DNA from 2 places in the Streptomyces sp. NPDC048196 genome. Region 2 is predicted to be linked to the other one. Evidence: riboswitches for the same ligand, from Rfam matches in the RefSeq annotation. Region 2 holds a riboswitch; the other holds the start of a gene.
What was found. Region 2 has a riboswitch for thiamine pyrophosphate ahead of thiO (glycine oxidase ThiO). Riboswitches for the same ligand answer to the same signal wherever they lie in the genome.
Positions count from the first base shown of each region.

Region 1 (12,034 bases), on a different contig from region 2:
CCCATCGCGATGTTGATCAGAAACAGCTTGCCCCAGAACTTCGTGGCCTTGAGGTACTGCTGCTTGCCCGTGCGCACCCATGCGGTCTCGAGTCCGGCCACCAGAGCGGCGAGGGAGATCGTCAGGGGGACGAAGAGGAAGTGGTAGACGGTGGTGATGCCGAATTGCCATCGCGCCAGAGTCTCCGGCGCCAAGGCCAGTTCCATGCCGTGCTCCTTACCTCGCCGCTTGCCAGCGGCAATGTCCCTTTTGCGTCACACAAAGCGGTAAATACCGGGACGGGCTTGTGAACGCGTTCACATTCACAAGCAATTATCTCCCATGCCCCCTCGCCCTTGGGTAAGGGGGGTACGTGACTGCGGTCACGCTCGAATCCATGGCGCATGAATACGTCCGCCGAGGTTGCGGGGGCCCTTCTCCGAGTGTGGACGCCCTCTTCCGCACGGCTTCAACACATTGTTGAATTCATCGCCATGAAGATCCGTATCAGCTGGCCCGCCGGGCAATTGACCGCGACCCTCGACGACACCCCGACCGCGGCGGCGCTCATGGCCGCCCTCCCGGTCGACGCCACCGCCCACACCTGGGGCGAGGAGGTCTACTTCGACACCGGGCTCTCGCCCGCCCTGGAACCCGACGCCCGCCAGGTCGTCGAGGCCGGCACCGTCGCTTTCTGGCCACCGGGCAACGCCCTCGCGCTCCCCTACGGCCCCACGCCGATCTCCGAGGGCGACGAACCCCGGCTGGCCTCCCCCTGCAACGTGCTGGGCCGCATCGACGGCGATCCGCGGGTCCTGGCCACCGTCCGCAGCGGCGACCCCATTCACGTACAGCAGGCGTGAGCAGCCCCGCCCACCACGGCAAAGGCCGCGGGTCGACGGACCCGCGGCCTTTGCCGTGCCACTCCTCTGCAACGCCTTGCAGCGCCTTCCGGTGCGCATGCCGGCGCCTTTCGGCGGCTTACAGCGCCTTGCGGAAATCCTCCGCCGCCTGCAGGAACAGATCCATCGCCGCGGTCTCCCCGATCGTGACTCGGACGCCCTCACCGGCGAACGGCCGCACCACCACGCCGGCCCGCTCACAGGCCGCCGCGAAGTCGGTCGTCCGGTCCCCCAGCCGCAGCCAGACGAAGTTGGCCTGGGTCTCCGGCACCGTCCAGCCCTGCCCGAGCAGCCCGTCGACCACCCGCGCCCGCTCGGCCACCAGGGCGTCCACCCGCTCCAGCAGGGCCTGCTCGCTGCGCAGCGACGCCACCGCCGCCTCCTGCGCGAGCTGGCTCACCCCGAACGGCACCGCCGTCTTGCGCAGCGCGGCGGCCACCGGCTCGTGCGCCACCGCGAAGCCCACCCGCAGCCCCGCCAGGCCGTACGCCTTCGAGAAGGTCCGCAGCACGCAGACGTTGGGACGGTCGCGGTAGATCTCGATCCCGTCCGGCACCTCGGCGTCGCGGATGAACTCGCGGTACGCCTCGTCCAGCACCACCAGCACGTCCCCCGGCACCCGGTCCAGGAACGACTCCAGCTCCGCGCGGCGGACGACGGTCCCGGTGGGGTTGTTGGGATTGCAGACGAAGATCAGCCGGGTCCGGTCGGTGATCGCGGCGAGCATCGCGTCGAGGTCGTGCACCTCACCGGAGGTCAGCGGGACCTGCACGGAGGTGGCCCCGGACACCTGGGTGATGATCGGGTACGCCTCGAACGACCGCCAGGCGTAGATCACTTCGTCACCCGGCCCGGCCGTCGACTGGATCAGCTGCTGGGCCACGCCCACCGAGCCGGTGCCGGTCGCCAGATGCTCCACCGGCACCGAGAACCGGTCGGCCAGCTCCGCCATCAGGCCCGTGCAGGCCATGTCCGGGTAACGGTTGAAGGACCCCGCGGCGGTCACCGCGCTCTCCAGGACGCCCGGCAGCGGCGGATAGGGATTCTCGTTGGAGGACAGCTTGTAGGTGACGGGACCGTCGGCCGGCGCCGGCCGCCCCGGCTTGTAGGTGGGGATGCCGTCCAGCGCCGCACGCAGCTTCGGGGTCTTCTCGCTCACCGCAGGTCCTCCTCGACCGTCCCGTCCATCTCCAATACTGCACACCTTAAGAGGATTGACCCGTTCGGCGGCAGCCCCGGCAGGGATCGGGCGCCCGGCACATCCCTCCGCACCCGTGCACCAAGATCACCCGGACGGGGCCAGCGTGAGACCTTCGGGGCGCGCCCCGCTCGCAGTCGCGCGCCGGTGGCCTACGCCGTGGCGCGCATCCCTCGTCAAGGTGACTTGAGACCTCTTCGAGACCTGAACCGATCGACAGGTCGAGCCAGCAATTCTCCCCTCAAATAGCCAGCACAACCCCCAACTTCCCTCGCTTGTACGGCATCTGACGTTAGATCACCTTGCAGAAACGTGCCTTTCCATCGGCGCAGTCAAGGCCCCGCGAATGGCCCTATCGAGCCCTACTATCGGCTCGCCATGACAGCAGCAGGGAAGCACCAGGTGAGCCGGGCGACCGGTCGCCGGCTGGGGCGGGCGGGCATCCGCGATGTGGCCGCCGCAGCCGGTGTGTCGATCACGACCGTCTCCGACGCGCTCAACGGCAAGGGCCGGCTTCCGGATGCCACCCGTAGCCACGTCCGCGAGGTGGCCGACCGGCTGGGCTACCGCCCGTCCGCAGCCGCCCGCACCCTCCGTACCGGCAAGTCGGGGCTCCTCGGCCTGACCGTGACCACGTACGGGGATGAACCTTTCACCTTCACCGAGTTCGCCTACTTCGCCGAGATGGCCAGAGCGGCCACCTCCGCGGCCCTGGCCCGCGGCTACGCGCTGGTCATCCTCCCCGCGACCTCCCGGCACGACGTGTGGTCCAACGTCGCCCTGGACGGCACGGTCGTCATCGACCCCGCCGACGGCGACCCGGTCGTGACCGAGCTCGTCCGGCACGGGATCCCGGTGGTCTCCGACGGCCGCCCCGGCGGGGCCCTGCCGGTCACCGGATGGGTCGACAACGACCACGAGGCCGCCGTCCTCGGCCTGCTCGACCACCTCGCCGACGCCGGCGCCCGCCGCATCGGCCTGCTCACCGGCACCACCACCGACACCTACACCCGCCTTTCGACCACGGCGTACCTGCACTGGTGCGAGCGGGTCGGGCAGGATCCGGTCTACGAGTCGTACCCGGCCCACGACCCGTGTGCGGGCGCGGTGGCCGCCGACCGGCTGCTGGCCCGCCCGGACCGGCCGGACGCCGTCTACGGCCTCTTCGACCCCAACGGCACCGATCTGCTCGCCGCCGCCCGGCGCTACGGCCTGCGCGTCCCGGAGGACCTGCTGCTGGTCTGCTGCAGCGAATCCACCGTCTACGCCACGACCGAACCGCCGATCACCACGCTCTCCCTCAAGCCGCGCCGGATCGGCACCGCCGTCGTGCAGATCCTCATCGACGCCATCGAGGGGCTCGACACCGGACGCCCGATCGAGCAGGTGATACCGACCGATCTGATCGTGCGCACCTCCTCCCAGCGGCGGTCCCCACGCACGACCATCAGCCCGCCACGAGGTCCCGCCGGCGACTGAACGCGCCGCCGAACACGAACGAGCGGGCGCGCCGGACGACGCCGGAGCGCCCGCATTGACGCGAGGGCGCCCGCGTTGACGCAGAAAAAACAGGGCGATCCCGGGAGAAATCAGCCGCGAATGCCAGGCTCCAGCGGATTGACCACCCCCGGGTGCGTCACAACCCGCGACCGGCATTCCTATGATGGGCGCACGACACCGCGGACCGCCGTCGACCAGGCAAGGTCCGAGAGGTGCACGGCGGCGCAACGGTGGAGGGGTCGATGACTCAGGGGGCCAGTCAGGAACCCATGGTGTGGACCATGGGTGGACAAGCTCCGGCGTCCGCTCCGCCGCCCGAAATGTCTGCCGGATCCCCCGTGCCGCCGGCCGGCCCGCCGGTCCATCTGCCCGCCGGTCCCCCGGTCGCACCGCCCACCGCGCCCCCTGCACCCCCCGCGGTGCCGCCGGCCTCGCCGCCGGTCGAGCTGCCCGAGGACTACACCCCTACCGCCCGCGACCTGCCGGTCGTCACCCCGGGCCGGACGGACACGCTCATCGACCGGCCGTCCGTCGCGCCGGTCCCCGACCCGGCCATGAGCTCCGACGCGCCCGAGGGCATGGGCCCCCTCTACGTCGTCGGCGATGTGCACGGCTACTACGACGAGCTGCGCGAGGCGCTGGCCGCCGAAGGCCTGATCGACGCCGACGGCAGCTGGGCGGCCGGCAACGCCCGGCTGTGGTTCCTCGGCGACTTCACCGACCGCGGCCCGGACGGCATCGGCGTGATCGACCTGGTCATGCAGCTGTCCGCGGAGGCCGCGGCGGCCGGCGGCTACTGCAAGGCCCTGATGGGCAATCACGAGCTGCTGCTGCTGGGCGCCAAGCGGTTCGGCGACACCCCTGTGCAGTCCGGCGCCGGCACCGCCTCGTTCCAGGCCGCCTGGCTCCTCAACGGCGGCCAGAAGACCGACATGGACCGCCTGGAGGACCACCACCTGCAGTGGATGGCCCGGCTGGACGCCGTGATGGAGGAGGACGGGCATCTGCTCGTGCACTCCGACACCACCGCCTACCTCGAATACGGCGACTCCATCGAGGCCGTCAACGACACCGTCCACGAGGTCCTCACCCGCAGCGACGCCGACGAAGTCTGGGACCTCTTCCGGAAGTTCACCAAGCGCTTCGCCTTCCGCGACGAGTCCGGCTCGCAGGCCGTACGCGAACTCCTGGACGCCTACGGCGGTGACCGCGTCGTGCACGGCCACAGCCCGATCCCGTACCTCCTGGGCGAGGTCGGCACGGAGGACGGCGAGGGCGACGGCATCGCGGTCGACGGTCCGCACGTCTACGCCGACGGTCTGGCCATCGCCATGGACGGCGGCATCACGATGGCCGGAAAGCTGCTGGTCGTCCAACTCCCCCTGACTGGCTGAGCGTTCCCGGGGCAGGTATCCCCCGGACCGGCGGGACGACCGGTGCGGGCAGGGACGAGGGGAGACACCGGCGGGATCCGGTCGGGCGGTTACTCAATTTCCGCAAACTCTCTGTCACCCCGGACCGGAGTCGCTCTACCATCGGTCTATCCGTAGCAGGCTCTCCTCCGTTTCCGCCCACTGCCCGGCCCACGCCGGCCGTACGGCCCTACGGAGCATCGGGGGATGCACATGAACAGCGCTCCGCACCTGCTGAACGAGGACCGCGCGGAATTCGCGCGGCTCCTTGATGAGGCGCTGCGTACCGCGGAATACCGCCCGGACGACCTCACCGCCGCCACGGGAAAGCATCTGAACAACGAGCAGTTGCGCACGATGGCGCTCAGCGCGACCACCGCCATCGCCGCCTGCGCAACGGCCGAATACCAACGCTATGTCCAGCTCCGTGCCGAGCTGCGGGCACCGGCACCGGCCGTCTCCGGCCCGGCGTCCGGCCCCGTGGTGCCCGCCGGGGAGCACGAGGAGGACGCCGAGGAGGGGCCGGGACCGGCCACCGACCCGGCCGGGGACGAGGCCGGAAACACCGGTGCCGGGCTGGCGGCGGTGGTCACCGTGCTCGCCCCGGTCCTCGCCGGTATCGCCGCCGTGCTCTTTCTCGTCATCGGCTACGTCCTGCGCGCGGTCAGCCCCGACAAGTCGCTGGCGCAGCCACTGATCAGCGTCGGCTGGGTGTTCGCGGCGCTCACCGCGGCCGGCTCCCTGGTCGCGATGACCTGCCTGGTCGTCACCGCACTGCGCAACGGCCCGTCCGCCGAGTCCGCCAGAGTCGACGAGCTGTACGAGTCCCTGGAGCAGGCCCGGGAGGCGTGGCGGCGCGCCCTGCTGGAGCGCGGGCTGCTGCCCTTTCTGCGCGAGGCGCTCGCCGACCCCACGGCCACTCCGGACGACGACCCGGTCCGCTACGTCCCGCGCCGCACCCCGGTCTCCGAGAGCCGCATCCCGACGCTCGGTTACACCCGCCCGGAGTTCTCCAGCCCCGAAACCGGCTCCTCGGCCTCCCGGCCGCGCTACTCCAGCCCGGACTTCACCAGCCCGGATCACGGGGGGCCGGACGAGGGGGCGGACTAGGAGCCGGGCGGCGCGAGGAACCGGGCGGCGCTCGGACCGGGCGGCGCCAGGAACCGGGCGGCGCTCGGACCGGGCGGCGCCAGGAACCCGACGGCGCTCGGGACCAGGCGGCGCCAGGAACCGGATGGGGGAGGCGGCGGTGGAGGCCCTGTTGGGGCCCAGCCCTGTCGGGGCCCCCACACGCCGTCAGCCGATCAGTCCGCCAGCGGCAGGTACACCCGGTTCCCCGCTGCCGCGAACTCCTTCGACTTCTCCAGCATCCCGGCCTCGACCTCCTCGGGCGTGGCGTCCGCGTCGCCGCCGAACTGCTCCGTGATGCTCCTGCTGATCTTCATGGAGCAGAACTTCGGCCCGCACATCGAGCAGAAGTGCGCCGTCTTGGCCGGCTCGGCGGGCAGCGTCTCGTCGTGGAAGGCGCGTGCCGTGTCCGGGTCGAGAGCCAGGTTGAACTGGTCCTCCCAGCGGAACTCGAAGCGCGCGTCGGAGAGCGCGTCGTCCCATTCCTGGGCGCCCGGGTGCCCCTTGGCCAGATCCGCCGCATGGGCCGCGATCTTGTAGGTGATCACGCCGGTCTTGACGTCATCGCGGTCCGGCAGGCCCAGGTGCTCCTTGGGCGTGACGTAGCAGAGCATCGCGGTGCCCCACCAGGCGATCATCGCCGCGCCGATACCGGAGGTGATGTGGTCGTAGGCGGGCGCGATGTCGGTGGTCAGCGGCCCGAGCGTGTAGAACGGGGCCTCCTCGCAGATCTCCTGCTGGAGGTCGATGTTCTCCTTGATCTTGTGCATCGGGACATGTCCCGGGCCCTCGATCATCGTCTGCACGCCGTGCCGCTTGGCGATGGTGTTGAGCTCGCCAAGCGTCTTCAGCTCCGCGAACTGCGCCTCGTCGTTGGCGTCCGCGATGGAGCCGGGGCGCAGGCCGTCACCGAGCGAGTAGGTCACGTCGTAGGAGGCGAGGATCTCGCAGAGCTCCTCGAAGTGCGTGTAGAGGAACGACTCCTTGTGGTGCGCCAGACACCACGCGGCCATGATCGAGCCGCCGCGCGAGACGATGCCGGTCTTGCGGCGGGCGGTGAGCGGGACGTAGCGGAGCAGCACACCGGCGTGCACCGTCATGTAGTCCACGCCCTGTTCGGCCTGCTCGATGACGGTGTCCTTGTAGATCTCCCAGGTCAGCTCCTCCGCCTTGCCGTCGACCTTCTCCAGCGCCTGGTAGAGCGGGACGGTGCCGATCGGGACGGGGGAGTTGCGCAGCACCCACTCGCGGGTGGTGTGGATGTTGCGGCCGGTGGAGAGGTCCATGACCGTGTCCGCGCCCCAGCGCGTCGCCCACGTCATCTTCTCCACCTCCTCCTCGATGGAGGAAGTGACCGCCGAATTACCGATGTTGGCGTTCACCTTCACCAGGAAGTTCTTGCCGATGATCATCGGCTCGATCTCCGGGTGGTTGACGTTGGCCGGCAGCACCGCGCGGCCGGCCGCGATCTCGTCCCGTACGAACTCCGGCGCGACGTTCTCGCGGAGTGCGACGTACTCCATCTCCGCGGTGACCTCGCCGCGCCGGGCGTAGGCGAGCTGGGTGACCGCGGCGCCGTCACGGCCGCGGCGCGGCTGGCGCGGGCGGCCGGGGAAGACCGCGTCGAGGTTCTTGAGGCCGCCGCGCGGCGAGGTGTGCTTGAGGCCGTCGTCCTCCGGGCGCAGAGGCCGGCCCGCGTACTCCTCGGTGTCGCCGCGGCCGATGATCCAGTTCTCCCGCAGCGGCGCCAGGCCACGGCGGACGTCGGTTTCGATGTTCGGGTCGGTATATGGCCCTGACGTGTCGTAGAGCGTCACGTCCTTGCCGTTGGTGAGGTGCACTCGCCGGACCGGTACCCGCAGGTCCGGGCGCGATCCGGAGACATAGCCCTTGTGCCAGCCGATCTCCTTCGGCTCGCCGCTGGCACCGCTTCCGCTTTCGGGCGTGCGTGCATCCTGCAGAGTCATAAGACCCAACTCCCTACGCCGGCATTACCCGGTAACAGGTTCGGCGGTCGACGCAGCGGTACCCGTCCGCCGGTGTTTCACGTGAAACACCGCTGGGACGAAGGTCAGCGCCCTCTCAGCCCGGTGCTCCGAGCTCCCGCGATTGCAAAGGTGGCACCACGGTAGCGGCCGATGCCGCGGAGTGAACAGGGGGCCCGTCGGAACGGAGCACCGACAGCAGCCGCACGTCTTGCGAGGGCAGCCGGACATCTTGCAATGATCGGGCGGTGAGCACTCACGAGCCCCACCTTCCGCCCGGCCGCCCGCAGCCCGGCCGTCCGTATACCGGTCGTCAGCAGTCCGGTCGGCAGCAGTCCGGCGCGCAGGGGGGTCCACCGACGGGTCCGCTGGCTGGTCCGCAGGCCGGCCAACTGGCTGGTCCACTGGCTGGTCAGCAGGCCGGCCCGCAGGGGGGTGGACACGGGGATGGGCACGGGCATGAGCAGGCGCACGCCCACGGCCATGGCTCCGGGCACGGGCACGGGCACAGTCATGGCCACGGGCACAGTCATGGCCACGGACCTGCCGCGCCCGTTTCCCGGCATCTGCGCAAGGTGATCGCGGCGGTCCTGATCCCGTTCGCGGCCGCGGTGGCGGTCGGCCTGGTCGTGCTCTGGCCGGGCGGTGCACCACCGCACAAACCGTCCGGTGTGGGCTTCGACCAGCCCACGGAACGTGCCCGCGTGATCAAGGTCGCGGAGGTCAACTGCGCCGACGTACATGCCGAGCAGCAGCCCCAGCCACCGTCGCCGACCGGGCAACAGCCGACCGGGGGAGCGGCGAAGGGAAAGCCCTGCCAGCAGGCGACGATCAAGGTCACCACGGGCGAGAACACCGGACGCACCTTCCAGACGGTGGTGACGCCGGACGCGCTCCGGCACTACTCCACCGGACAGGACGTCGTGGTGGCGTACTCCCCCAAGGCGCCCAAGGAGCTCCAGTACTCGGTCAGCGATGTCGACCGGTCGGTGCCGATGTGGATCCTGGCGGGAATCTTCGCCCTGGCGGTCGTCGTCGTAGGACGGCTGCGCGGGGTGCTGGCGCTGGTGGCACTGGCGGCCAGCTTCGTCGTCCTGACGCTGTTCATCCTGCCGGCGATCCTCCAGGGCTCCGATCCGCTGGTGGTGGCCGTGGTCGGAGGCAGCGCGATCATGCTGATCGCCCTGTACATGTGCCACGGCCTGACGGCGCGCACCTCGGTCGCGGTGCTCGGCACCCTCGCGTCGCTGCTGCTGATCGGGCTGCTGGGGTCCGTGTTCATCAACTGGGCGCTGCTGACCGGCAATACGGACGACACCACGGGTCTGGTGCACGGCCTCTATCCGAACATCGAGATCCGCGGTCTGCTGCTGGCCGGGATCATCATCGGGTCCCTGGGCGTGCTCGACGATGTGACGGTCACCCAGACCGCGGCGATCTGGGAGCTACGGGAGGCGGACCCGTCGGCCGGCTGGCGCAAGCTGTACGGCGCGGCAATGCGGATCGGCCGGGATCACATCGCCTCCGTCGTCAACACCCTCGTACTGGCCTACGCGGGCGCCGCCCTGCCGTTGCTTTTGCTGTTCTCCATCGCACAGAGCAGCGTCGGCACGGTCGCCACGAGCGAGGTGGTGGCCGAGGAAATCGTCCGCACCCTGGTGGGCAGCATCGGCCTGGTGGCCTCGGTACCCCTGACGACGCTACTGGCAGCCCTGGTCGTCGCAGCAGACCGCAAAAAGCCCAGCCCCCGAGGCAGAGGCACCCGCCCAAATATCTCCGAGGCCGAGAGCGCCACGTCCCCACCGGACACCCTCGGCACGCGCGGCGCAGCCGCCCCATCGGACATCCCCGGCACACGGAGTGCAGTGGCCCCGCCGGGTAACTACGGCACGCAGGGTGCGACCGCCCCACCGGACACCCACGGGACGCAGCAGACGGCCGGGTCATCAGAGCAATCAGCAGCCACCCCCCGCCCGAGCTCCAGCCACCGCGGAGGCCGCGGCAGGCGCCGTCGGCGGTGAGGAGGGGAAGCAGGGGGCTAGGGAGCGGTTCGGTTCGGAGATCGCATCGTGCGAGGTCTATGGCTCGACACCGGCTGGAGGCGCGGAGGCCAGGCCCACGCGAGCCGTAGGCGCGGGGCACCCGGAACGCGAGGACGCGACACCCTGGGACGCGGGGACGGGGGCCGCGCGAACGCGGGGACACGGGGCGCCACCCCCGGGACGCGGAACGCGAGGACACGGGACGCGGTCACGATGGGGTGGCCGGCCGGGCGCGGACGCGCGAGCGCGGATCGAGGTTCTCCCCGCAGACGGGCACGCACCCGGGCGACACCAGAAGGCCACGAACCGGGCCGCAGCCAGACCGGCACGGACGTCGCAACCAGGCCGGCACGACCCCGGCCGCAAGAGATAGGCGCGGCCGCGGGTCGCAGCCAGGTGGGCGACGCGGCCAGGGGACAGGGTCGAGTGGGCTGGGCCGGTGGGGCGCGGGCGGGTCAGCCGGCGGGGGCCTCCGTGAGGATCTGGTCCAGGACCGCTTCCAGGGTGTCGCAGACCTCTTCCTTGCCAAGCGGGACGAGCCGGTCCGTACGGTCCAGGAAGGCGACCAGAGGCGCCGCGCTGACCCGGAACAGGGCGCGCTCGATGCCCACTTGAAGGCTGATGAAGACGTCGCTGAGGTGCGCGGTCGAGGCCGGTTCGATCCGCACATCACCCTCACCGGACGGCCGACTCAGCCCGTCCAGCAGCAGCTCACGACCGAACGCCCAGGTCACGGGCGCATCGCCGGGCAGGTCGAAGGTGAGACGGACGGCATACGGATCGGCGCTGTCGAAGTCGAGATCCACCGGGATCCGGAACGAAAGCTCCTCGGAGACGACGAAGCTCATGATCACTTCTGCCTGAACTGTGTCGGTCATCAACCACTGCCCCGCACTTGATCGGAGATAGCCGGGAAACATCCCCCATAGCCCTATTGACGCCATCGTCGGCCAGGTGCAGGCAGATCACAAGGAGTGAGTTTTCAGATACTGATAGAGAAGGCGAGTGTCGTTAGTGTCGCCTCCGCCATTTTTCGTAGTCGATCCGTAACGGACCGCAATCGATGCAGTTCTTCCGCGGGCAGCGAGACCGCCAAGGCCGCCGCGGCCGCACCGACCTGGATGGGAATGGCCGCACAGACCGTGCCGAGGGCATATTCGTGGCGTTCGTAGGCGGCCTGACCGCGACGCACCGTATCCAGACGGCGCAGCAGATCGTCCTCGGTGTCCAGGGAGAACGGGGTTATGGACTGCACGGGATAGCGGGCCAGATGCTCCTTCCTTGTCGCGTCGTCAAGCTGAGCGAGCAGACATTGCCCGATCGCGTGGGCGTGGGCGGTGCTTCGGAAGTCGACCCACTCCTCCACCGGCGGCCGTTCCGGGTCGTCGGTCACCGCCACGACCTCCACTTCACCCTCGCGGTAGACGGCGAAGTAGACGGCGGCTCCCAACTCCCGGCCCGCGAGCGCCAGCGCCTCCGAGATCTGGGACCGCTGCCGGCGCCTGGCCCCGGCCCGGCCGATGGCTTCGGCCGCCTCCCCGAAGACGAACACGCCGTTCTCCCGGCGCAGATAGCCCTCGTGGGTCAGGGTCCGCAGCAGGTGGTACGTCGTCGGCAGCGGCAGTCCGGTCTCTCTGGCGAGTTGTTTGGCGGGCGCCCCGTCCTCGTGCGCCCCCACCGCCTCCAGCAACCGGAGCGCCCGCTGCACCGATCCGATCAGGGTGGGGTGAGAGCCGGATTCGCCATTCGCCGTTGCCAACGCCAACCCCCAGGTTCCGCTCGCCGCGGGGCCCGGGCACCCCGGTCGCGGGAACCGCTCCCGCGCCCGCGCGTCGCCCGTCCCCCGGCGGTGACACCCGTCCCGGCCTCGCCTCATGCAGCGCCTCCC
Region 1 covers NZ_JBEZMM010000007.1:69,189-81,222, forward strand. The annotation lists gene AB0E02_RS10880 (cytochrome ubiquinol oxidase subunit I) at 1-206, opposite strand, end outside; gene AB0E02_RS10885 (cyclophilin-like fold protein) at 474-842, shown strand; gene hisC (histidinol-phosphate transaminase) at 961-2,040, opposite strand; gene AB0E02_RS10895 (LacI family DNA-binding transcriptional regulator) at 2,458-3,558, shown strand; gene AB0E02_RS10900 (metallophosphoesterase) at 3,900-4,973, shown strand; gene AB0E02_RS10905 (hypothetical protein) at 5,199-6,101, shown strand; gene thiC (phosphomethylpyrimidine synthase ThiC) at 6,296-8,086, opposite strand; TPP riboswitch at 8,080-8,236, opposite strand; gene AB0E02_RS10915 (YibE/F family protein) at 8,497-10,125, shown strand; gene AB0E02_RS10920 (SsgA family sporulation/cell division regulator) at 10,602-11,024, opposite strand; gene AB0E02_RS10925 (IclR family transcriptional regulator C-terminal domain-containing protein) at 11,129-11,863, opposite strand.
Region 1: another riboswitch for thiamine pyrophosphate. It lies ahead of thiC (phosphomethylpyrimidine synthase ThiC); the one in region 2 lies ahead of thiO (glycine oxidase ThiO).

Region 2 (12,034 bases):
GCGGCCATCCCGTCCCCGGGGGAGGACGCGACCGCGAAGTGGCGTTGCGGGATGCGGCCCGCGCGGTGCGCCAGGCGGCCCGCCGCCACCGCGTGGCGCATCGCGTGTGCCATGAGGACGGGTTCTTGGGCGCGGGTCACCGCGGAGGCCAGCATGACCGCCGCGCAGCCCAGTTCCATCGCGAGGGCCGCGTCGGAGGCCGTGCCGGCGCCGGCGTCCAGGATGACGGGGACGCCGGCCCGCTCGGTGATCAGCTGGAAGTTGTGCGGGTTGCGGATGCCCAGGCCGGAGCCGATCGGCGAGCCCAGCGGCATGATCGCGGCGCAGCCCACGTCCTCCAGTTTGCGGGCCAGCACCGGATCGTCGTTCGTGTAGGGCAGCACCGTGAAGCCGTCGTCCACCAGGGTCTCCGCGGCGTCCAGCAGCTCGATCGGGTCGGGCAGCAGGGTGCGCTCGTCCGCGACGACCTCCAGCTTGACCCAGTCGGTGCCGAGCGCCTCCCGGGCGAGCCGGGCGGTGAGCACCGCCTCGCCCGCGGTGAAGCAGCCCGCCGTATTGGGCAGCACCCGGATCCCGTGCCGGTTCAGGACGGACAGCACCGAGCCCTGCACGGTCGGGTCCAGCCGCCGCATGGCGACCGTGGTCAGCTCCGTACCGGAGGCGAGCAGTGCCCGTTCCAGGACGTCGAGGCTGGGTGCGCCGCCGGTGCCCATGATCAGGCGGGAGGTGAAGGTGGTGTCGGCGATGGTGAGGGGATCGGAGGTGTCGGTGGGCGGGGTGACGCGCGTCTCGGCGGAGAGGTCGGTTTCGGCCATGGCGGGTCAGCCTCCCTGGACCGCGGTGAGGACCTCGACCCGGTCGCCGTCGCCGAGCGGGGTGGCGGGCCACCGGGTGCGCGGCACCACGACCTCGTTGACCGCGGCGGCCACCCCGGACGGCGCCGAGGACAGGGTCGCGACGAGCCGGTCGAGGGTGAGTCCGCCGGGGATCTCGCGGGGTTCGCCGTTGACGGACACCGAGATGGTGGGGGCGGGGGCGCTCATACGGGCTGCTCCTGGAGGAGGCGGGGGTGCGCGGCCTTCGAGGTGGTGGCGAAGCGCGCGGGGCTGAAGGGGCGGGCCTCGTCGGGGAGGCTCCCGGTGGCCAGCAGTTCGGCCATCACGTCACCGGTGACCGGCGTCAGCAGGACACCGTTGCGGAAGTGGCCGGTGGCCAGGTGCAGGCCGGGCAGTTCGGTCGGGCCGAGCAGCGGGGCGTTGTCGGGGGAGCCGGGGCGCAGCCCGGCGCAGCTCTCCACGAGCGGCAGCTCGGTGATGCCGGGCACCAGCTCGTGCGTGTCCCGCAGCAGCTCGTAGACGCCGCCGGCGGTGACCGTGGTGTCCCAGCCCAGCTCCTCGCTGGTGGCGCCGACGACCAGTTCGCCGCTCTCCCGCGGCACCAGATAGAGCGGATTGCCGCGGACGACGGCCCGTACGGTGCGCGACAGGAAGGCGGGGGAGCCGGCCGGCATGTCCGGCAGCCGCAGCCGCAGCACCTGTCCCTTGACCGGCCGCACCGGCGGCCGCACCTCCTCGGGCACCCCGGCCAGCCGGCCGCTGAAGCTGCCCGCCGCCAGTACGGTCTGGCCGGCCGACAGCCGTGTCCCGTCGGCGAGTTGGGCCCCGCCGGCCCGCCCGGCGTCGACCGTCAGCCGCTGCGCGCGCGTGCGGTGGAAGACCACCCCGGCGCGCTCGCAGGCCACCAGCAGCGCATGGGCCAGCCGGCGCGGATCGACCTGGTGGTCGCCGTCGACCCGTAGCCCGCCACGTACGCCGGGGGCCAGCATCGGCTCCAGGCGGCGGCACTCCCGGCCGGTGAGCCACTGGGAGTCCAGCCCCGAACGGATCTGCAGGGCGTGCAGTTCGCGCAGGTGGGCCCGGTCGTCGGCGTCCAGGGCGACCGCCAGGGTGCCGCACCGCCGGTAGCCGGTCGGCTGCCCGCCGGCCTCCTCCAGCTCCTCGACGAACCGCGGATAGCGGCGGGCCGAGGCGAGGTTGAGGCCCAGCAGGGTCTGCTCGCCGTAGTGGAGCTCGGTGACCGCGGCCAGCATGCCGGCCGCGACGTGTGCCGCGCCGCCGCCCGGTGCGGGATCGGCCACGGCGACGGTCAGCCCGCGGCCGGCCGCCCGCCAGGCGGTGACCAGCCCGATGATGCCGCCGCCGATGACGAGTACATCGGGGTGCTTCGTGGTTCCTGTGGCAGGTGGATGCATGGGCGTCCAGCCCCTCCCTTCGCCGGCATGACCCGGATCAGGTTCGTACGGTCGGAGGCCGGCCAGCCTCCCTCTCAGCCCGGTACGCCCGGGCTCCCGCGAGTGCGTGCATCGGTCACCCTAATACGGGGCCGCGACGGGCCGTAAGGGAACGCGGGGCCACACCGGTGGCCCCGGGGACCGGGACGGCGGTCCGTGACGGTGTGTCAGAGATCTCCTTGCGCGCTGCTGCGAGCCGCGTCGCCGCCCGTCCTAGAGTGATCGGGTGAGCGAGCAGAGCAAGTCCTCCCAGGCCCCTGACCGCACGCTGCGCGTGGTGATCGTCGGCGCCGGAATCGCGGGCGTGCAGACCGCGGTCGCCCTGCGGGAACAGGGCTGGCCCGGCACGATCACGCTGATCGGCGACGAGCCGCACCAGCCCTACGACCGCCCCCCGCTCTCCAAGGCGGTCCTGCTGGGCAAGGCCGACGGCTCCGCCTTCGAGGTCGATTTCGCCGGGCTGAACATCGACCTCCACCTCGGCCGCCGGGTCACCGCCCTGGTCCCGGAGGAGCGCGTGGTCGAGACGGATGCGGGCCGGGTGCCGTACGACCACGCGGTGATCGCCACCGGTGCCGACCCGATCACGCTGCCCGGCAGCGAGGGGCTGCCCGGCGTCCACCTGCTGCGCACCCTCGACGACGCCGAACGGCTGCGGCCGGTGCTCGCCGCCCAGCACGAGATCGTGGTCGTCGGGGCCGGCTGGATCGGCGCCGAGTTCGCGACCGCGGCCCGGGAGGCGGGCTGCGCGGTCACCGTCGTCGAGGCCGCCGACCGCCCGCTGGCCGGTGCGCTGCCCGCCGAGGTCGCCGCCCACATGACCGGCTGGTACGCGGACGCCGGCGCCGAGCTGCGGCTCGGCGCCCGGGTCGCCTCCGTGACGTCCGGGGCGGTCACCCTCGCCGACGGCACGGTGCTGCCCGCCGACGCGGTGGTCGTCGGCATCGGCGCCCGCCCCGCCACCGCCTGGCTTGCCGGCTCGGGCGTGGAGATCTCGGTCGAGGACGGCTCGGTGCTCACCGACGAACGGCTGCGCACCTCCGCCCCCGATGTCTACGCGGTCGGCGACTGCGCCTCCTTCCCGTCCACCCGTTACGGCACCCGCCTGCTGGTCCACCACTGGGACAACGCCCTCCAGGGCCCCCGTACGGTCGCCGAGAACATCGCCCGCGCCGGATCGGAGGGGCTGGTCTACGACCCCGTCCCGTACTTCTGGTCCGAGCAGTTCGGCCGGTTCGTGCAGTACGTGGGCCATCACGTGGACTCCGACGAGCTGGTGTGGCGCGGCGACCCCTCCGGCGCGGCCTGGTCGGTGCTCTGGCTGCGCGGCGCCGGCGGGCCGGGCGGGACGCCGGCCGGCGGGAGCCCCGGGGGCCGGCTGGTCGCCCTGCTCGCCGTGGGGCGGCCGCGGGACCTCGCCCAGGGGCGCAAGCTCATCGAGCGGGGTGTGGCCCTGGACCGGGAGCGGGCGGCGAACGCGGCGGTACCGCTGAAGGCCGCGGCGCTGTAGCCGGCGGGCGGCCGGGGCATCGGGGGCGCCGGCGGGCGCACCGGCGGGCGCGCCGAGGGCGCGTGGTCACTCTCCGGTGTGCCGGAACGGCCCTGACGGGGATGCCCGGCTACCGGCTGTCAGTGCGAGGTGGCAGGCTTGTCCTGTGACCGAGATTGACGCAAAGATCGATGGACTCGTCCCCGCCTGGCTCACCCTCCCCGACATCGCCGAACAACTCGGCGTCGAGGTGACCCGTGTCCGGCAGCTGGTCAAGGAGGGCCAGCTGATCGCGGTGCGCCGCGGCGAGAACCGGGTGCTCCAGGTGCCCGCCGATTTCATCAAGGACGACAAGGTGGTCAAGGGCCTCGTCGGTACCCTCACCCTCCTCAAGGACGACGGCTTCACCGACGAGGAGATGCTGGAGTGGCTGTTCACCGAGGATGAGAGCCTGCCCGGCACCCCGGCGCAGGCGCTGCGCGAGAATCGCGGCACGGAGGTCAAGCGCCGGGCCCAGGCCCTCGCCGTCTGACGCCGCCGCCGCGGCCGCCCCCGGCAGCCGCGGCGGCCTCCGCAGCCACCTCGATCCGTAACCACCTTTCGGGGCGTACGGACCGGAAGACCCGGTCCGTACGCCCCTGACCTGGGGGAATCCGCCCATGAGCGCCGCACGACAGGCCCTGTCCGACGCCCGGCTCTATCTCTGCACGGACGCCCGCAGGAAGCAGGGCGACCTCCCGCAGTTCCTGGACGCGGTGCTCGCTTCCGGTGTCGACATCGTCCAGCTGCGCGACAAGGGCATGGAGGCCGGCGAGGAGCTGCGGCACCTGGAGGTCTTCGCGGACGCCTGCCGGCGGCACGGCAAGCTGCTGGCCGTGAACGACCGGGCGGACGTGGCGCACGCCGCCGGCAGCGATGTGCTGCACCTCGGCCAGGGTGACCTGCCCGTCCCGGCCGCCCGCGCCCTGCTCGGCCCCGACGTCCTGATAGGCCGCTCCACGCACGCCGAGGCCGAGGTGGACGTCGCGCTCACCGAAGCGGGCGTGGACTACTTCTGCACCGGCCCCTGCTGGCCGACCCCCACCAAGCCGGGCCGGCACGCCCCCGGCCTGGACCTGGTCCGGTACACCGCCGCGCGCGCCCCCGAGCGCCCCTGGTTCGCGATCGGCGGGATCGACGCCGGCAACCTCGACGAGGTGCTGACGGCCGGCGCCCGCCGGGTGGTGGTGGTCCGGGCGATCACGGAGGCCGACGATCCGGGCGCGGCGGCCGCCGCACTGGCCAAGCGCATCCGGACCTGGGACGCCTGACGGGCCCCGGCGGGCCGCAAAATGTCCACCCACTGGACATGAACCGGACCAACCAGGCATAACGCCGATGACGGTTGGTGTGAGACCGGCTGCTGGTTAACCTGCCCGTATGGCCCTAGGTACAGCTTCCACCAGGACTGATCGCGCACGGACCGTGCGTGAGCTGCTCGCTTCCGGCAAGCAGTCCTACTCCTTCGAGTTCGCCGCCCCGAAGACCGAGAAGGGTGAGCGGACCCTGTGGAACGCCATTCGCCGGATCGAGGCCGTCTCCCCGACCTTCGTCTCCGTCACGTACGGCGCCGGCGGCACCTCCCGTGACGGCACGGTGCGCGCCACGGAGCGCATCGCCACGGACACCACCCTCACCCCGGTGGCCCATCTGACCGCGGTCAACCACTCCCTCGCCGACCTGCGCAACATCATCGGCCAGTACGCCGACGCCGGGATCCGCAACATGCTCGCGCTGCGCGGCGACCCGCCCGGCGACCCCATGGGCGAGTGGATCAAGCACCCGGACGGCGTCTCCTACGCCGCCGACCTGGTCCGGCTGATCAAGGAGTCCGGCGACTTCTGCGTCGGCGTCGCCGCCTTCCCCGAGATGCACCCGCGCTCGACGGACTGGGACACCGACGTGACCCACTTCGTCGCCAAGTGCCGGGCCGGCGCGGACTTCGCCATCACCCAGATGTTCTTCTACCCGGAGGACTACTTCCGGCTCCGCGACCGGGTCGCGGCGGCGGGTTGCCAGACACCCATCATCCCGGAGATCATGCCGGTCACGAACGTCCGTCAGATCGAGCGGTTCGCGCAGCTCAGCAATGCCGCGTTCCCGCCCGAACTGGCCGAGCGCATCCTGGCCGTCAAGGACGACCCGGCGGCGGTACGCTCCATTGGGATCGAGTACGCGACCGAGGTGTGTTCGCGCTTGATGGCCGAGGACGTGCCCGGGTTGCACTTCATTACCCTCAACCACTCCACGGCGACTCTGGAAATCTACGAGAATCTGGGGCTGCACCAGCGGCCCTGATCACGGTGGCCGGCGAGCGGCGGAAGAGGGGCGTATATGGGCTGGACGATCCTCTACATCGCGTTCGGTCTGGTCGCCCTGTGGCTGCTGGGCGAGGTGCTGCTCCAGTACAAGGCCCGGCTGCGCTGGCGGTTGCTCGCCTTCGTCGGCTTCCTCGGCGTCGTCATCGGCGTCATCATCCCCTCGGTGATCGTGATCGGGGTCGGTCTGATCGCGTTCGCCACCGGCCAGACCAATGTGACGCTCTCCTTCAAACGCGGTTTCACCGAGGGCTGGGCGCTGGGCGGCAAGCCCGGTGAGAGCCGGCGGCGCCGCGGTCGCCGGTCCGGCCCGCCCGCCGCCGAACCGTCCCTGCAGGTCTCCGACGTCGAGGCGGTGCCGCCGGCCGACGGTCCCGGTGGCGGCCCGGCCGACGCTCCGCAGGCCGGCCCCGGCCGGGGCGCGGACGGGGGCCCGGACACCTTCGAGAGCACCGGGGGCTTCCAGAGCCCCGGCTTCCCCGGGCAGGACGGTTACGGCGGCCAGGACCCGTACGCCGCCGGCCAGGATGCCTACGCGGACCGGGACTCCTACGCCGGCCAGGATTCCTACGCCGGCCAGGACTCCTACGCCGGTCAGAACTCCTACGACTCCGCGGCCGACGGGTACGGCGCGGGCGGCTACGGCGGTCCGGACCCGTACCAGGACCCGCAGGACCGGAGCGTGTTCGCCACCCAGGCCTTCGACGCCACCACCGTCTACGCACCGCAGCCGATGCCCGAGGAGACCGGCCAGTACGGCATCTACAGCCCGGACGCCCGAGCCCCGCAGAGCAGCGACTACAGCGACTACGGCGGCTACGACGCGTACGGGGCCACCACGGACGGCACCGCGGGCAGCGGCGCCGGTGACGCCAACGGCTATGGCTACGGCGGCAGTTACGGCACGCCCGCGGCCGGCCAGGACCCCTACGGCGACCCGTACGCGGCCTACGGCGACGGCTCCGGCCAGGCCGGCTACTCCGACCCCTACGGCGGCCAGCAGTACGCCGCGCCCTACGACCCCTACGCCCAGCCCGACCCCTACGGCCAGGCGTCCTACGGCGGGCAGCAGTACGGCGACCAGGGCCAGCCGGCGGGACAGAACCCCGGCCAGGGCTACGGCGAGACCCCGCCCGGCGGGGTCTGGGTCCCGCAGCAGCGTGGTGACGAACTCCCGCCCGAGCAGCAGCCCTACCCGCCGTACCAGCAGCAGGACTACGACGGCCGGCCGTACCGCTACTGACGGTGCCGAGAGCCGCAGGCTCGTTCCGGCCCGCCGCCGGGTCGCTCCGACCGCCCCTGACGTCCCCCGACCACCCCGGCCCGGCCCTACGTGGAGCCGTGCCAGTCGTCGCCGTGCACGATCAGTCCCGCGACGAGCGCCCCGGACATCCCGGCGTGCGCCAGACCGCCGCCCGGGTGTGACCAGCCGCCGACCGCGTACAGCCCCGGTATCCGGGTGCGGTTCCCGGGCCGCAGGAAGCGGCCCTCCCGGCCCGGCAACGCGGGGGCCGGTATCGCCTCCCCGTCCGCCGGCGGCAGCACCTCACGCCACAGCACCCGCTCGCGCAGCCCCGGCACCGCGGCCTCGGCCACCGTCGTCAGCCGGTCGGCCGCCTCCTCGACGGCCGCACCGTCGAGCCGGTCCACCGGGCCGTGCGGCGCGACCGTCGCGGACAGCGTCACCGCCTCGTGCTCCCCGTCGGGCCGCGTCGTGGGGTCGTCCGGGCGCAGCACCGTCACCGTCGGCCGCGCACAGGGCGTCCGCGGACCCCCGCTGCCGTCCCCGAACACGCCCGCCAACTCAGCGGCGCGGTCCGGGGCATGGACCACCGTGCGGTGTACCGCGCCCGCCTCGCGGGGCCCGCGCAGCGCCAGACAGACCGTCAGCCGTCCCGGGGCACGGTCCGCCGGGCCGGTCCGCGGCCGCACCTCGTCCGCGTCGTACGGCTCGCGGCCGCCCAGCAGCCCGGGCAGCCGGGCCGGGTCGAGGCCCGCGACCACGAAGGCGGCCTCCTCCCGCCGGCCGTCGGCCAGCTCGACGCCCGCCACCCGGCCGCCCTTCTCGGCGATCCCGGTCACCTCCGCACCGAAGGTGAACTCCACCTTGCGGGCCAGACAGCGCTCGTACAGCGCGTCGGCCAGCGCCCGCACACCGCCGCGGGGGTACCAGCTGCCGAAGGTCTGCTCCATGTACGGCAGCACCGCGGCGCTCGCCGGGGCCCGGCGCGGGTCCAGGCCGTACGCCAGCGCATGGCTCTCCAGGAGGGCGACCAACCGGGGGTCGGCCAGCTCGCGGCGGGCGATCTCGGCGAGGGTGGCCGTCGTCGGCCCCTTGTCGCGCCGGCCGAACAGCCCGCGCCGGCGCACCGCCGGATACGGATCGCGCCCCAGCACCCGCCAGTCCTGCCACAGCGGCTCCTCCAGAAGCGGCCGGCGGGCGGCGTCCCAGGCCTCGCGGGCGCGGCCCACCAGCTCGCTCCAGCGCTCACCGGCCCCCGCGCCCAGCGCCTCGTCCAGCGCCGCGAGGACCCCGGCCCGCGAGGCGTTGGGCAGCGACACCGCCGTACCGTCGGCGAAGACATGGCGGCTCGCGGGATCGACCTGGGACAGCTCCAGGCAGCTCTCCAGCGGCTCGCGGCCGGTTTTGATGAACAGGTCGCGGTAGACCGCGGGCAGATGCAGCAGGCCCGGGCCCGTGTCGAAGGTGAAACCGTCCCGTGCCAGCTGCCGCACCGCGCCGCCGTGCGTCGCGGCACGCTCGAACACCGCCACCCGGTGGCCCGCGACGGCCAGCCGGGCAGCGGCCGCCATCGCGCCCATCCCGGCGCCGATCACCGCAATCCGTGCCATGCCTGCGACTTTATCCGCCGCCACCGACAACGCCGGAACGGGCGGGTGCGGTCGCGGCCGGGGCCCGCTCAGCCCGCCGGCGGCACCCCGGCGCCCGCCGCGGCCAGTCGCTTCTCCTCGCGCCGGGCCCGCCGCCGGCGCAGGTACCGGCGGATCCGCGACCACAGAAGGACCACCACCACGATGCCCGTGAGCAGCAGCAGTGCCGCGATGGACCCGGCGATCAGCGGATGGAAGACCGCGAGGACCACGATCCCGGCCACGCCCAGGTCCTCCAGCAGGCTCAGCACGATGTTGCTGGCCGGCTCCGGCGAGGTGTTCACCGCGATCCGGGTGCCCGCCTTGACCAAGTGGCTCAGCAGCGCCGTGGAGCCGCCCACCGCGCCCGCCGCCAGCTGGGGCAGCGACCCGTCGTGCCCGGCCAGCAGCGCCGCCACCACGCCGCCCGCGACCGGCCGGACGACCGTGTGCACCGCGTCCCAGACCGAGTCGAGGTAGGGGACCTTGTCGGCGATCGCCTCCACCAGGAAGAGCACCCCGGCCACGATCAGCACGTCGGGGCGCTGCAGCGCGGCGGGGACGTCGTCGGTGACGCCGGCCGTGCCGAGCAGGCCGAGGAGCAGGACGACGGCGTAGGCGTTGATCCCGCTCGCCCAGCCACTGGTGAAAACCAAGGGAAGTACGGACACGACGCAGATCGTAGGCCGCCCGTGGGGCCCGGTGCTCAGTTTTGAGTATCCGTACTCAGACGGCCAGATGAGTAGGTACGCGGATGGGCCGGCGGCCGCCCGGACGGAAGAGTGGGGGCCACGGAAGGGAAGCGGCGCCGCACCGCCGACACGGGGCGGCGGAGCGGCGCGGCTCCCGGACGTGACGGGGGAGGACGGGGGAACGACGGGGGAGTACGGGGGCTCCACGGGGGAGCACGGGGGAAACGCCGCCCTGGTCGGATCGGAGGGGGAACGATCCGTGCCAGGGCGGCGCACTCTCCGGTGCGGGCCCGCGGGGGAACACAAAGGGGTGCGCGCCGTACCTGACCAATACGGCGCGCACTCATCCATTTCTGCGGTCGGTCCGCAGCTACCCGCTGTTGTTGTGGCCGGTCGTCACCGGCCTTCCGCGGAACGGCCGCTGACCCGGCCCTGGAGCAGCCGGGACAACGCGGCGTGCACCTCGTCGATCGACCGGTCCGGCTGGTACGACTGCCAGTCCAGGGCCGCCACCAGGACCATCCCGAACAGTGCCGAGGCGGTCAGCGGAATGTCGATCTCCTCGCTCAGCTCCTCCTGGTCGACCGCCTCGCGCAGCACGTTCTCGACGACCGTGATGGCCCGCTCCCGCACCACCATCAGCGTCGACTGCCAGGCGCGGTTGGTGCGCCACAGCTCGGCGACGTAGAGCTGGGTGAGCGCCGGGTAACGGGAGATGAAGTCCAGCCCGGCCCGGATCATCGCGTCCAGTGCGTCGATCCGGCGGCCGCCCCGGTCGATGACCTCGTCGGCGGCCGCCTGCAAGGAGGTCGCCAGCAGCTCTATGCCGTGCCGCAGCAGCTCCTCGAAGAGAACGTTCTTGCTCGCGAAGTTGTAGTAGACCGTGCCCTTCGCGACCCCCGCCCGTTCGGCGATCTCGTCCACCGTGGTGGAGGAGAAGCCCTGTTCGGCGATGAGTGTGACCGCGGCTTCGAAGAGCTTGCGCCGGGTGGCGTCGCGGCGTGTGTTGGAGCTGTCCATGGAGGGGATTGTGCCGCTCTCCGGGGTGTGCGTGCTCACAGGCTCAGCTCCGGGTGGAGGTCCTTCATCCGGACCACCTGGCGGCCACGGGCGGTCAGCGAGGTCAGCAGGAGCGCGCCGACGGTGAAGGCCGCCAGTACCGCACTGCCCTGCCATACGGGCGTGAGGTCGCCCCCGGTGATGAGCCGGCGCAGCCCCTCCACGATGTAACTCATCGGCAGATACGGGTGGATGGCGCCGAAGAAGCCGGGGCTGGTCTGCACCGGGTACGTGCCGCCGGCCGAGGTCAGCTGGAGCATCAGCAGCGCCAGCACCAGGATCCGGCCGGCCGGCCCGAACTGTGCGTTCAGCCACTGCACGATCGCCGAGAAACAGGCCGTGACCAGCGCCAGGAAGCCGAGCGTGCCGGCCGCCCTGGCCATCTGCAGGCCGAGCCCGAAGTGCAGTACGGACATCAGGGCCGCGGTCTGCAGTACGCCCACGCCGACCACCGGCAGCCAGCCGGAGACCGCCACCCGCCAGGAGGAGGCGCCCATCGCCAGCGCCCGCCTGTTGAGCGGCTGGATCAGCATGTACGCCACCATGGCGCCGACCCACAGCGACAGCGGGATGAAGTACGGCGCGAAACCGGTGCCGTAGTTGGGCGCCTTGTGGGCGGCGCCGGAGGCCAGCTGCACCGGGTCGGACATCACCAGGGTGCGGGCGTCGCGCTCCCTCTTGCCGTAGTCGGGGATCCGCTTCGCCCCGTCGTGCAGGCCGCCGGCCAGCTTCTGCGAGCCGTCGGAGAGCTTGAACATGCCGCCGTCCAGGGTTTGCGCGCCGTCCTTGAGCTTGCCCACCCCGGAGTCGAGGTCCTGCATCCCGGCCGCGGCCCGGCCCGTGCCGTCGTGCAGCTGGTGCGCGCCGTCGTTCAGCCGGTCCGCGCCGGCGGCCAGCTGCGCATTGCCCGCGGCCAGCTTGCGGGCGCCCGCGGACACCTTGTGCGCACCGTCGTTGAGGTCGTTGATCTTCTTGACCGCGGCGTCCATGTCGGCGCCCAGGGTGGGGCCGCGCTGCGCCAGCTCGCTCGCCAGGGAGTGCAGGGTTTCCAGGTCCCGGCCCAGCCGGTCGAGGTTCTTCTGGTCGTGGACGTAGCCGCTGACCTCCTCGGCCTTGTCCGCCGCGGTGGCCGCCTGGTCCTTGATGCGCTTCAGTTCGGCGCAGGAGGTGTCGAGGGTGACCCCGCTCTCACAGCGCAGCCGGTAGTAGGTGGCGAGATGGTCGGAGATGCCCCGGGAGAGCTTCGCCCCGGTGGCGGCCGCAGCGGGCAGCTTGT
Region 2 covers NZ_JBEZMM010000021.1:477-12,510, forward strand. The annotation lists gene AB0E02_RS21030 (thiazole synthase) at 1-815, opposite strand, end outside; gene thiS (sulfur carrier protein ThiS) at 822-1,043, opposite strand; gene thiO (glycine oxidase ThiO) at 1,040-2,251, opposite strand; TPP riboswitch at 2,249-2,361, opposite strand; gene AB0E02_RS21045 (FAD-dependent oxidoreductase) at 2,517-3,800, shown strand; gene AB0E02_RS21050 (Rv2175c family DNA-binding protein) at 3,946-4,311, shown strand; gene thiE (thiamine phosphate synthase) at 4,439-5,089, shown strand; gene metF (methylenetetrahydrofolate reductase [NAD(P)H]) at 5,199-6,116, shown strand; gene AB0E02_RS21065 (hypothetical protein) at 6,153-7,379, shown strand; gene AB0E02_RS21070 (NAD(P)/FAD-dependent oxidoreductase) at 7,466-8,989, opposite strand; gene AB0E02_RS21075 (DUF4126 domain-containing protein) at 9,058-9,678, opposite strand; gene AB0E02_RS21080 (TetR/AcrR family transcriptional regulator) at 10,096-10,719, opposite strand; gene AB0E02_RS21085 (YhgE/Pip domain-containing protein) at 10,755-12,034, opposite strand, start outside.